3 regions of the Stenotrophomonas sp. YJH_SMC_80 genome follow, and region 3 is predicted to be linked to each of the others. Evidence: predicted binding sites of a transcription regulator. Region 3 holds the regulator's gene; each other region holds the start of a gene.
The links. The regulator FliA, encoded in region 3, starts transcription of late flagellar genes. The targets are predictions, from matches to a motif close to TAAAGTTTNNCNNNCNNNGGCCGATAA.

Region 1 (3,271 bases), on a different contig from region 3:
GCGCTTGATCACCTGCTTCTCCGCCAGGCCATCGGCGTAGCGCTGCAGATGCGCGTAGTAGTAGCACCAGCGGCCACTGGGCTCGAACTGGTAGATCGTCAGGCCACCGCGCTCGCTGTTGAACAGTTTTTCCACCGTGCCATCGGCCACTGCCAGCACCGGCGTACCGGCGGTGGCCATGATGTCGATGGCATCGTGCACGCGGCCTTCGCTACGCGCATCGGTGAACGTGTCGCGCAGCTGGGAGGCCAGGACGCCCTGTACCGGCAGCAGCAGACCCGACGGCGCATCCGCAGTCCGCGCGGCTGACGGTGCGGTGGCGGCGGGGGCAGGGGCCGTGTCGAGCGGCGCTACCGATCCCTTGGCCGGCGCCACAGCGGCTGCCGGTTGTGCTTCCGGCAGCGAGGCGGCTACCGGCTCGCCTGGATCGCGGCGCAGCCACCAGCCGGCCCCCAGTCCCAGCAGCACGCCCAGCACGATCAGCTGCGAAAGACGCATCGGCTCACTCCTGCATCACCACGGGGACGGAGGTATCCACCGCATCGGCCACGCGCAGCGCATCCCAGTTGGTCATGCGCACGCAACCATGTGACTCGGTCTTGCCGACATGGCCGGGCTCGGGCGTGCCATGCAGGCCGTAGTGTGGCTTGGACAGGTCGATCCAGACCCGGCCGACTGGATTGTTCGGGCCCGGCGGCAGTGTCGCCTTCTTTTCGCCCTTGCGCGCATCCCAGAACAGCTTGGGGTTGTAGTGGAACGGCGGGTCGCGATACACGCCCAGGATCTTCCATTCGCCGATCGGCAGCGGATCATGCTGGCTGCCGGAGGAAACCGGCACCTGAGCGATCACCTTGCCTTGCGCATCCAGCAACTGCAGGCTGGAATCGGACTTGTCGACGACCACCTTGGCCGCCTTCGGTAGCGGCGATGGTGCGATATTGGGCACCTGGATGCGGTTGCCCGCCTTGCTCAGATCCACGCCCGGATTGAGCAGCTTCAACAGCTCAGGGGATGCGTGGAAGCGTTCGCCCAGCGACTCTTCGACGTTGTTGAAGCCCAGCGATTTCAGTTTGGCCTGTGCGGCGGGGCCCTTCGGCACCGCCTGGAACGGCCCGGCGACATCCTCGCTGGTCAGCGTGTAGCTGGCCAGGGGGGTGACCGTATCAGCCTGCAGGGCCTGCCAGGTCGCGTCGTCCAGTTCACCGGTGACGGTCAGGCCGTGCGCCGCCTGGAAACCCGACACCGCGCGCCGCTGGTTGCTGCCCACTTCACCGTCGATCTGGCCGGGCGAGAAATTCGCGCGATCCAGCAGCACCTGGGCATGCAGGGCGGAACGTGCTGCGGTGTCCGGTCCGGCCTTCTCGGCGATGGGGGCGGGCAGTCCAGGCGGCGGTGCCTGCGCGAACGCCGGCGATGCCAGCAGCGAGAGAGCGAGCAGGGTGGATCGGTACACGGGTAATGGCATTGGGAACTCCAGCAGATGACGCCACCACCTTGCCTGCAGGCCGCGCCGAGCCGCCGTGAAAGAGATCTGACGTCTGCATGAGCAGTCGGGTCGTTGCGCCACCGTCCCCGCGCGGGTGCCGCCGGCCAAGGGCTCACCAAGGTGAATGGTGCCCCACGCCATTGGCGGTTGGCGATCAAGATTGCCTGGCGGGCCGCCGATAACGCCACATCCCCCCGTTTTGGATGTACCGATGAACTACTTGAGGAATGTCAGGGTTGCCTGGCGTCTTGGGCTGGGCTTTGGCCTGTTGCTGCTGTTGGTTGCGGCCGTGGTGGCCACCGGCGCCACCGCCAGTGTCGTGCAGAAGCGCGCGATGCAGCAGGTGGTCGATGTCAGCGTGGCCAAGGTGCGCCTGCTCTCGCAGATGCTCGATGCCAACAACCAGATGATGGTCGTTCGCCGCGAGATGCTGATCCGCCAGGGCGATGACCGTGGCCATGATGAGCAGCGCATCGCCGATCTGGTCAAGCGCTATGAGGCCAGTTGGACCGCCTACCAGGCGCTGCCCAGCGACGCCGAGGGCAAGGCCATTGCCGAAACCATCGCCGCCAAGCGTGCCATCGCGCGTCCGCTCAACAAGCAGACCAGCGAACTGATGGAGCAGGGCGACTACCCGGGCGCCGTGGCGCTGACCCTGGGCCCGGTGCAGGAAGCCGCCAACGGCTGGAACAAGGCGCTGTCCGATGGCGTGGACTTCGAAGAGAAGGAAAGCCGTGAGGCGGCCGCCGAGGCGATCCGCCTGGGCGAGCGCAGCCTGCTGCAGTTGCTGGTGCTGGGCGGCGTCGCGCTGCTGGTGGGCATCGCCGCCTCGGTGATGATCGGGCGCAGCCTGACCGGCCCGCTGGCCCGCGCGGTGAACCTGGCCGAGCGCCTGTCCAAGGGCCAGCTGGATCAGGAGTTCCGCCTCGGCGGCCGTGACGAACTGACCCAGCTGGGCGAGGCGATGGCCAGCGTGCGCCAGAGTGTGCAGGCGGCGATCGGCGCGCAGCTGCAGATGGCCGAACAGCACGAGGCGGGTGCGATCCGCTACCGCATGGACGCCAGCGCCTTCCCCGGTGATTTCGGCCGCATGGTGCAGGCCACCAACAGCCTGGTCGAATCACACGTGCAGGTGGAACTGCTGATGGCCGAAGTGATGCAGCGTTACGCCATCGGTGACCTCAGCCGCGACCTGCCGGACTACCCGGGCGAGAAGGGGACGCTGACCCGCACTCTGGCCGCAGTGAAGCAGAGCCTGATGGCGATCAACGCGCAGATCGATGCACTGGCCCGGGCCGCGCGCGCCGGTGATTTCAGCATGCGTGGCGATGCTGCTGCGTTCCAGTTCCAGTTCAAGGCGATGGTCGAGCACCTCAACGGCATGATGGCCAGTTCGCAGGCCAGCATCGCTGATGTCTCCGATGTGCTGCGTGCGATCTCGCACGGCGACCTGACTGCACGCATGGACGGCGAGTACGACGGTGTATTCGCCCGCATGCGTGACGACGCCAACACCACCACCGCGCAGCTGACCGGCATCGTACGTGGCATCCAGGTGGCCGCCGACAGCATCAACAACGCGGCGCAGGAACTGGCCGCCGGCAACAACGACCTGTCGCGCCGCACCGAGCAGCAGGCCGCCAACCTGGAAGAAGCCGCCGCATCGATGGAGGAACTGACCTCGACTGTGCGCCAGAATGCCGAGCTCGCTCGTCAGGCCGACAGTGAAGCGCACGCCGCCGGTGCCGCCGTACGCGAAACCGAGCAGGCGATGGCGCAGATGGC
Region 2 (3,271 bases), on a different contig from region 3:
CGGTGCTGGTGGAAACCCGCGACCCACAGCCCTAGCCACCATGGCCTCCCGTTCCCCGTTGTTTCCCACCCGGGTCAACTACCGCGCCTTCGGTCGACAGTTCGGCCGCGGCGAACAGGCGCTGCTGGGCGCGATACGGCAGCTGCGCGACCCCGATCTGCAGGCCGATGGCCTTGCCCAGCTGAGCGGACTCGGGCTTGGCCAGGAGGGATGCGACGCCTTCATCGGCCTGCTGCCGCTGCTGGCCACCCCCGCCGCTCCGATCGATCTGCTGCCGGCCGGCTCTCCCTTCATTGCCGCCAGCGAATTGGACCTGCTGGCCTGCCTGCTGCGCATCGCACAATGGCGGCATGCGCGGCCCCGCGAAGACGACACGCTGGCACCGTTGCGCCGGCAACTGGCACGCTGTGCGATGGCCGTGCAGGCGGCAAACCTGCCGTTGCGGCAGCGCTCGTTGTCACCGGTCGGGCTGAGGCTGCTCGATCCGACCGGCTGGTTGCGGCAGCGATAAGCCGTCGCGCCCCCCGTGTGATCGCATGCAGAGAGCTGCTCAGCAGTCCATCGTTCCGTGCGTGCTGCCCTCGTCATCCAGCACGTGCGCATGCAGGATCACCTGGTTGCGGCCAGCCCGCTTGGCGGCATACAGGCCGGCATCGGCGTCTGCCAGCAACTGATCGGCACTGGCCAGAGCCGGCGGATGCAGGTAACCCACGCCGACGCTGATGCTGACCGGGCCCTCCGGCAATGGCAGCGCTTCGACCGCTTCGCGCAGCCGCTCGGCCAGCGCCAGCACGCCCGACAACGGGCTTCCGGGCACGATGACGGCGAACTCTTCACCGCCATAACGCGCAACGCTGTCACCACCGCGACCGGCTATGGCCTTCAGCACCCCGGCCACCGCCTGCAGGCAACGATCACCGGCCGGATGGCCGTGCTGGTCGTTGAAGGCCTTGAAGTGGTCGATATCCACCAGCAGCAGGCCCAGCTCGGTGCCGCTGCGCCGTGCGCGATTCCACTCGGACGTCAGCCGTGCGTCGAACTCGCGGCGGTTGGCCACGCCGGTCAGGCCATCCTGCCGCGCCAGTTGATCCAGTGCTGCCTGGCGTTCCAGAAGATCGGTCTGCAGCAGGACGCTGCGCAGGCCGAAGCCAAGGGTGGCTACGACGAAGCCGGCAACGGCCAACGGCCGCGCATGATCGACCACCAGCGTGCCGACCACCAGCAGCAGCAATGGCAGGATGATCGGACCGGCGGCCTGCACCGTCCTCGCCAGCCGCGGGTGTGCCGTGGTGCCTGTGTCCGGCCTCGTGTCCAGCGCCAGGCAGGCGATCAGCAGAAAAGGTACGTCGATCAGCAGATCGTTGAACGCACCGAATGCATCATCGGAGGTGTAGTGGTTGATGTAGTAGGCCACCAGCAGATAGGCCAGTGCGTACAGCGCCAGTGCGCGGAAGAACCTGCGCCGTTCGGGCACGTCGCCGGCCAGCCATCGCACCACGGCGAACGCGGCGATACACAGGTTCTGGATATCGAACATGCGTTGCATGTTGGACAATGCGTGGTCGTCGATGTCCACGCGGGCGGCGAACGACTGCGCATGCACGAAGAACAGCACGCCAAGCAGCGCCGCCATCGCCGCGTCGATCAGGCTGATGCTCAGGCGCTCGCGGCGTGCCCGGGCCAGGATGAACACCAGGGGCACGCCATACAGCACGTACAGGAACAGGCTTGCGCGCGGGGTGAAATCGGCACGCCCGGCGCCCAGCGCGTCGATCATGTTGAACGCCATGCCGCCGGCCCACAGCAGCAGTGCCAATGCCGTGGCGCGCCACCCCAGTGCCGCGCGGTCGCGGCGGGCCCGCCACAGGCAGGCGGCCGCCGCCAGCAACGGGGCGCCGGTCAGGAAAACGAAGGAGCCGACCCCGGCGGGGCCAGGCCACAGGGCCAGCACCAGGCCATGGCACAGCACATACAGCAGCGCCAGCACTACCGGCATGCATCCCCCCGATCCGCAAGGCCGTCTACGCGCACGATAGCGCGCCGGCACGCCACAGCGGCGTGATCCACTGCGGCAAAACGACACTCCGAGTGCACCGCGATGGTAGTGCCGGCCGCTGGCCGGCAAACCCAATGAATCACAGGGCTGCAGGTTGCCGGCCAGCGGCCGGCGCTACCGGAAAGCCCTCAGCCCTGCAGGGCGCGGGCGTGGTGGGCGATGTGCTCGCCGATGAAGCTGGCGATGAAGTAGTAGCTGTGGTCGTAGCCGGGCTGCAGGCGCAGGGTCAGCGGATGGCCGGCGGCATCGCAGGCCTGCTGCAGGCGCTGCGGCTGCAGCTGGGTCTGCAGGAACTCGTCCGCCTCGCCCTGGTCGACCAGCAGCGGCAGGCGCTCGTCAGCCATAGCGATCAGCTCGCAGGCATCCCATTGCGCCCAGTCGGCCGGGTTGTCGCCCAGATAGGCATGGAAGGCCTTCTGCCCCCACGGCACGTGGCTGGGCGCGACGATCGGCGAAAACGCCGACACGCTGCGATAGCGCCCGGGGTTGCGCAGCGCGATCACCAGCGCGCCATGGCCGCCCATCGAATGGCCACTGATCGCGCGCGCGTCGGTCACCGCGAAGTTCGCCTCGATCAGCGCCGGCAGCTCCTGCGCCACGTAGTCATGCATGCGGTAGTGCTTCGCCCACGGTGCGCGGGTGGCATTGAGGTAGAACCCTGCCCCCTTGCCCAGGTCGTAGCCCTCGGCATCGGCCACGTCATCACCGCGCGGGCTGGTGTCGGGCGCGACGATGAGCACACCGTGCTCGGCCACATAACGCTGCGCGCCGGCCTTGGTGATGAAATTCTGCTCGGTGCAGGTCAGGCCGCTCAGCCAGTACAGCACCGGCAGCTTCTGTGTTTCCGCCTGCGGTGGCAGGTACACGGCGAACTGCATGTCGCAGCCCAGCGTGGTCGAATGATGGCGGTAGACGTCCTGCCAGCCGCCGAAACAGGCGCGGTGTTCAATGCGTTCCATGGTGCTCTCCTGCGCGGCGCTTCAGCGCACGCGTGCTTCTGGTAGATGCCGACCTTGGTCGGCTTATCCACGCCCGGCGTGGATGCCTTGGTTGATCCGTTCATCCAGCTGTGCCAGCAGGCGCAGCAACGATTCGACGCCAGGCTGGCCATCAAGATTGCGCCAGGCCGCCACGGCCACATCGCTGCGCGGCGGCCACTGCCCGGCCGCGCGCGCCTCGTAGAGGCGCGGCAGGAATACCTGCGCAAGCCACTGC
Region 3 (3,271 bases):
TCCGGAGGACCTGCACCGGGCCAGTGCGGCCAATCTCGTACTTCGCCTTGAAGATTTGCGCCGCGCGGCCGATATGCCCTGCAACCCGGAGTTGAACCATGCCGTCGCGTGAGTACGCCAAGCTGACCAAGACCTTCCCGCTGTCGGCCACCCGCAGCGAGCCGCTCGGCCCTGTGCGCACCATTGCCGTCACTGGCGGCAAGGGCGGCGTGGGCAAGACGAATGTGTCCGCCAACCTGGCGGTGGCACTGGCCGGCATGGGCAAGCGCACGCTGCTGCTGGACGCCGACCTGGGCCTGGCCAACATCGACGTGATCCTGGGGCTGAACCCGACCTTCACGCTGGCCGACCTGGTCGCCGGCCGCTGCTCGCTGGACGACGTCATCGTCGAAGGCCCGAACGGCGTGCTGGTGGTGCCGGCCGCGTCCGGCCGCCGGCACATGGCCGAGCTGGCCCCGGCCGAGCACGTCGGCCTGGTCAACGTGTTCTCCGAGCTGGAACGCGAACTGGACATCATGGTGGTGGACACCGCCGCCGGCATCACCGACGGCGTGCTGACCTTCTGCCAGGCCGCGCAGGACACCGTGGTGGTGGTCTGTGACGAGCCGGCCTCGATCACCGACGCCTACGCGCTGATCAAGGTGCTGTCGCGCGAACGCGGCGTGGACCGCATCCAGGTAGTGGCCAACATGGTGCGCGACCCCAACGAGGGCCGCGTGCTGTACGAAAAGCTGACCCGCGTCTGCGAGAAGTTCCTCGCCGATGTCTCGCTGAACTACCTGGGCTGCGTGCCGCAGGACGACTGGCTGCGCCTGTCGGTGCAGCGCCAGCAGCCGGTGGTGAAGGCCTACCCGTCCAGCCCGGCCGCGCTGGCGATCACCGAGATCGCGCGTCGCACCGCACGCTGGCAGGCGCCGACCGAACCGCGTGGCGGCGTCGAGTTCTTCCTCGAGCGCATCCTCAAGCAGCGCGGGGTGGCCGCATGAAAGGCGCAGCCCAGTACAGGGAAGTCCAGCGCTCGGCGGCCAACGAGGTCATCGCCCAGCATTCGGACCTGGTGCGGCGCATCGCCCACCACCTGGCCGCGCGGTTGCCGGCCAGCGTTGAAGTGGACGACCTGATCCAGGCCGGCATGATGGGCCTGATCGAAGCGTCGCGCAGCTACGACGCCGACCAGGGCGCCTCGTTCGAGACCTATGCCTCGATCCGCATCCGCGGTTCGATGATCGACGAGATCCGCCGTGGCGACTGGGTGCCGCGCTCGGTGCACCGCCGTGCCCGCGATGCCGCCGCCACCATCCGCCGCCTGGAACAGAGCAGCGGCCGCGCCGCCAGCGCCACCGAGGTGGCCGCCGCGATGGAGATGCCGCTGCCCGAATACCTGCGGTTGATGGAGGACGCCGCACGTGGCCAGGTGCTGAGCCTGGAGTCGCGCATCGAGGACCAGGGCGAGCTGGACACCGTCGCCCAGGGCGGCCCGACCCCGCAGCAGGTGCTGGAGCGTGGTGAATTCGGCCGTGAGCTGGGCAAGGCCATCGGCCACCTGCCCGAGCGCGAACAGCTGGTGCTCTCGCTCTACTACGAGCAGGAACTGAACCTGAAGGAGATCGGCGCGGTGCTCGGCGTGAGCGAGTCGCGGGTCTGCCAGATCCACGGCCAGGCGGTGCTGCGCCTGCGTGGCCGGCTCAAGATTTTCGAGGCGGCGGACGCCGGCCTGGAAGAATGAACATGCCCGAGGCGGCTGCCCCCGGCCGCCCGGAATGAACAACAAAGGAACTCTGCTTTGAACAAGAACATGCGCATCCTGATCGTCGATGACTTCTCGACCATGCGTCGGATCGTCAAGAACCTGCTGGGCGATCTGGGCTTCACCAATACCGCCGAAGCCGAGGACGGGCATGCCGCGCTGTCGCTGCTGCAGAGCCAGCCGTTCGATTTCGTGGTCACCGACTGGAACATGCCGGTGATGACCGGCATCGAGCTGCTGAAGGCGATCCGTGCCGATGCCAAGCTGAAGACACTGCCAGTGCTGATGGTCACCGCCGAAGCCAAGCGCGAACAGATCATCGAAGCCGCCCAGAACGGCGTGAACGGCTACATCATCAAGCCGTTCACTGCGCAGACGCTGGAAGAGAAGCTCGGCAAGATCTTCGAACGCCTGGCGGCCAGCGCCTGATGGATACCACGGTCGACAAGAGCGCCCTCGCCCTGCGCCTGCAGGAAGCCCTGGACGCACTCGAGTCCGGTGACGAGGCCGCCTGGCGGCAGCGCATCGACGGACTGGTCGCGCTGCGTACGCAGCCGATGATGAGCGGCCTCTCGCGGCTGGCCCGCGAGCTGGGGCAGGCACTGGGTGAGCTGCCGACCGTGCCCAGCGAGGCCGGTGAGCTGGACGACGCCTGCGCACGCCTGGACCACGTGGTGGCCATGACCGAACAGGCCACGCACCGCACCCTGGACCTGGCCGAGGAATGCCGCAGCCTGACCGAACAGCTGCGTGCTGAAGGCCTGCAGCCGGGCCAGGACGCGCAGCTCGAGCGCATCCGCCACAACCTGACCGAGATCGCCCTGACCCAGAGCTACCAGGACCTGACCGGGCAGATCATCCGTCGCGTGGTCGGCATCGTCCGCCGCGTGCACGAGGGCTTCGGCGCACTCGGCCTGCCGCCGGAACAGCATCGCACCGACCCGGAACTGGCCGGGCCGGCACTGAAGGGACTGGACCGCCACGCGGTCTCGCAGAACGACGCCGACGACCTGTTGTCGGATTTGGGGCTGTAAGCATGAGCGCGGTATCCGACGACATCACTGCCGATTTCATCATCGAGGCACAGGAAATCCTGGATCGCCTGGGCGAACAGCTGGTGTCGCTGGAGCAGGCACCGCAGGACACCGAGCAGCTCAACGCGGTGTTCCGTGGATACCACACGCTCAAGGGCGGTGCCGGCTTCCTTGGCGTCACCGCGATGGTCGAACTGTGCCACGCCGCTGAAGAGGCCCTGGGCATCGCGCGTGCCGGGCAGGCGGTGCTGCAGGCCCACCACTTCGACGCCGCCCAGCAATCGCTGGACTACCTGCAGTCGATGCTGGACGCCGTGTCCTCCGGCACCGAGCCAGGCTATGCGCCGCCGGACCTGATCGCGCAGTTCGACATGAACGGTGGCACTGCCGCGCCGGTCGCTGCGGCCGCGCCTGCGGCAGCCGGCAGCGACCTGATCACCGACGACGAATTCGAGGCCCTGCTCGACCAGCTGCATGGCGGCAACGCACC

Region 1: the regulator FliA is predicted to act here: its motif matches at 1,642-1,668, upstream of AC5P99_RS02120 (methyl-accepting chemotaxis protein).
Region 2: the regulator FliA is predicted to act here: its motif matches at 2,105-2,131, upstream of AC5P99_RS00260 (GGDEF domain-containing protein).

What each region holds. Positions count from the first base shown of each region.
Region 1 is NZ_JCAFVP010000001.1:490,993-494,263, forward strand. Features, by position in the region: gene AC5P99_RS02110 (M23 family metallopeptidase) at 1-498, opposite strand, end outside; gene AC5P99_RS02115 (L,D-transpeptidase family protein) at 503-1,465, opposite strand; gene AC5P99_RS02120 (methyl-accepting chemotaxis protein) at 1,698-3,271, shown strand, end outside.
Region 2 is NZ_JCAFVP010000001.1:54,275-57,545, reverse strand. Features, by position in the region: gene AC5P99_RS00270 (universal stress protein) at 1-35, shown strand, start outside; gene AC5P99_RS00265 (hypothetical protein) at 41-511, shown strand; gene AC5P99_RS00260 (GGDEF domain-containing protein) at 551-1,996, opposite strand; gene fghA (S-formylglutathione hydrolase) at 2,185-3,015, opposite strand; gene AC5P99_RS00250 (YqcC family protein) at 3,079-3,271, opposite strand, start outside.
Region 3 is NZ_JCAFVP010000022.1:31,326-34,596, forward strand. Features, by position in the region: gene flhF (flagellar biosynthesis GTPase FlhF) at 1-112, shown strand, start outside; gene AC5P99_RS20415 (MinD/ParA family ATP-binding protein) at 99-986, shown strand; gene AC5P99_RS20420 (RNA polymerase sigma factor FliA) at 983-1,726, shown strand; gene cheY (chemotaxis response regulator CheY) at 1,784-2,176, shown strand; gene AC5P99_RS20430 (protein phosphatase CheZ) at 2,176-2,781, shown strand; gene AC5P99_RS20435 (chemotaxis protein CheA) at 2,784-3,271, shown strand, end outside.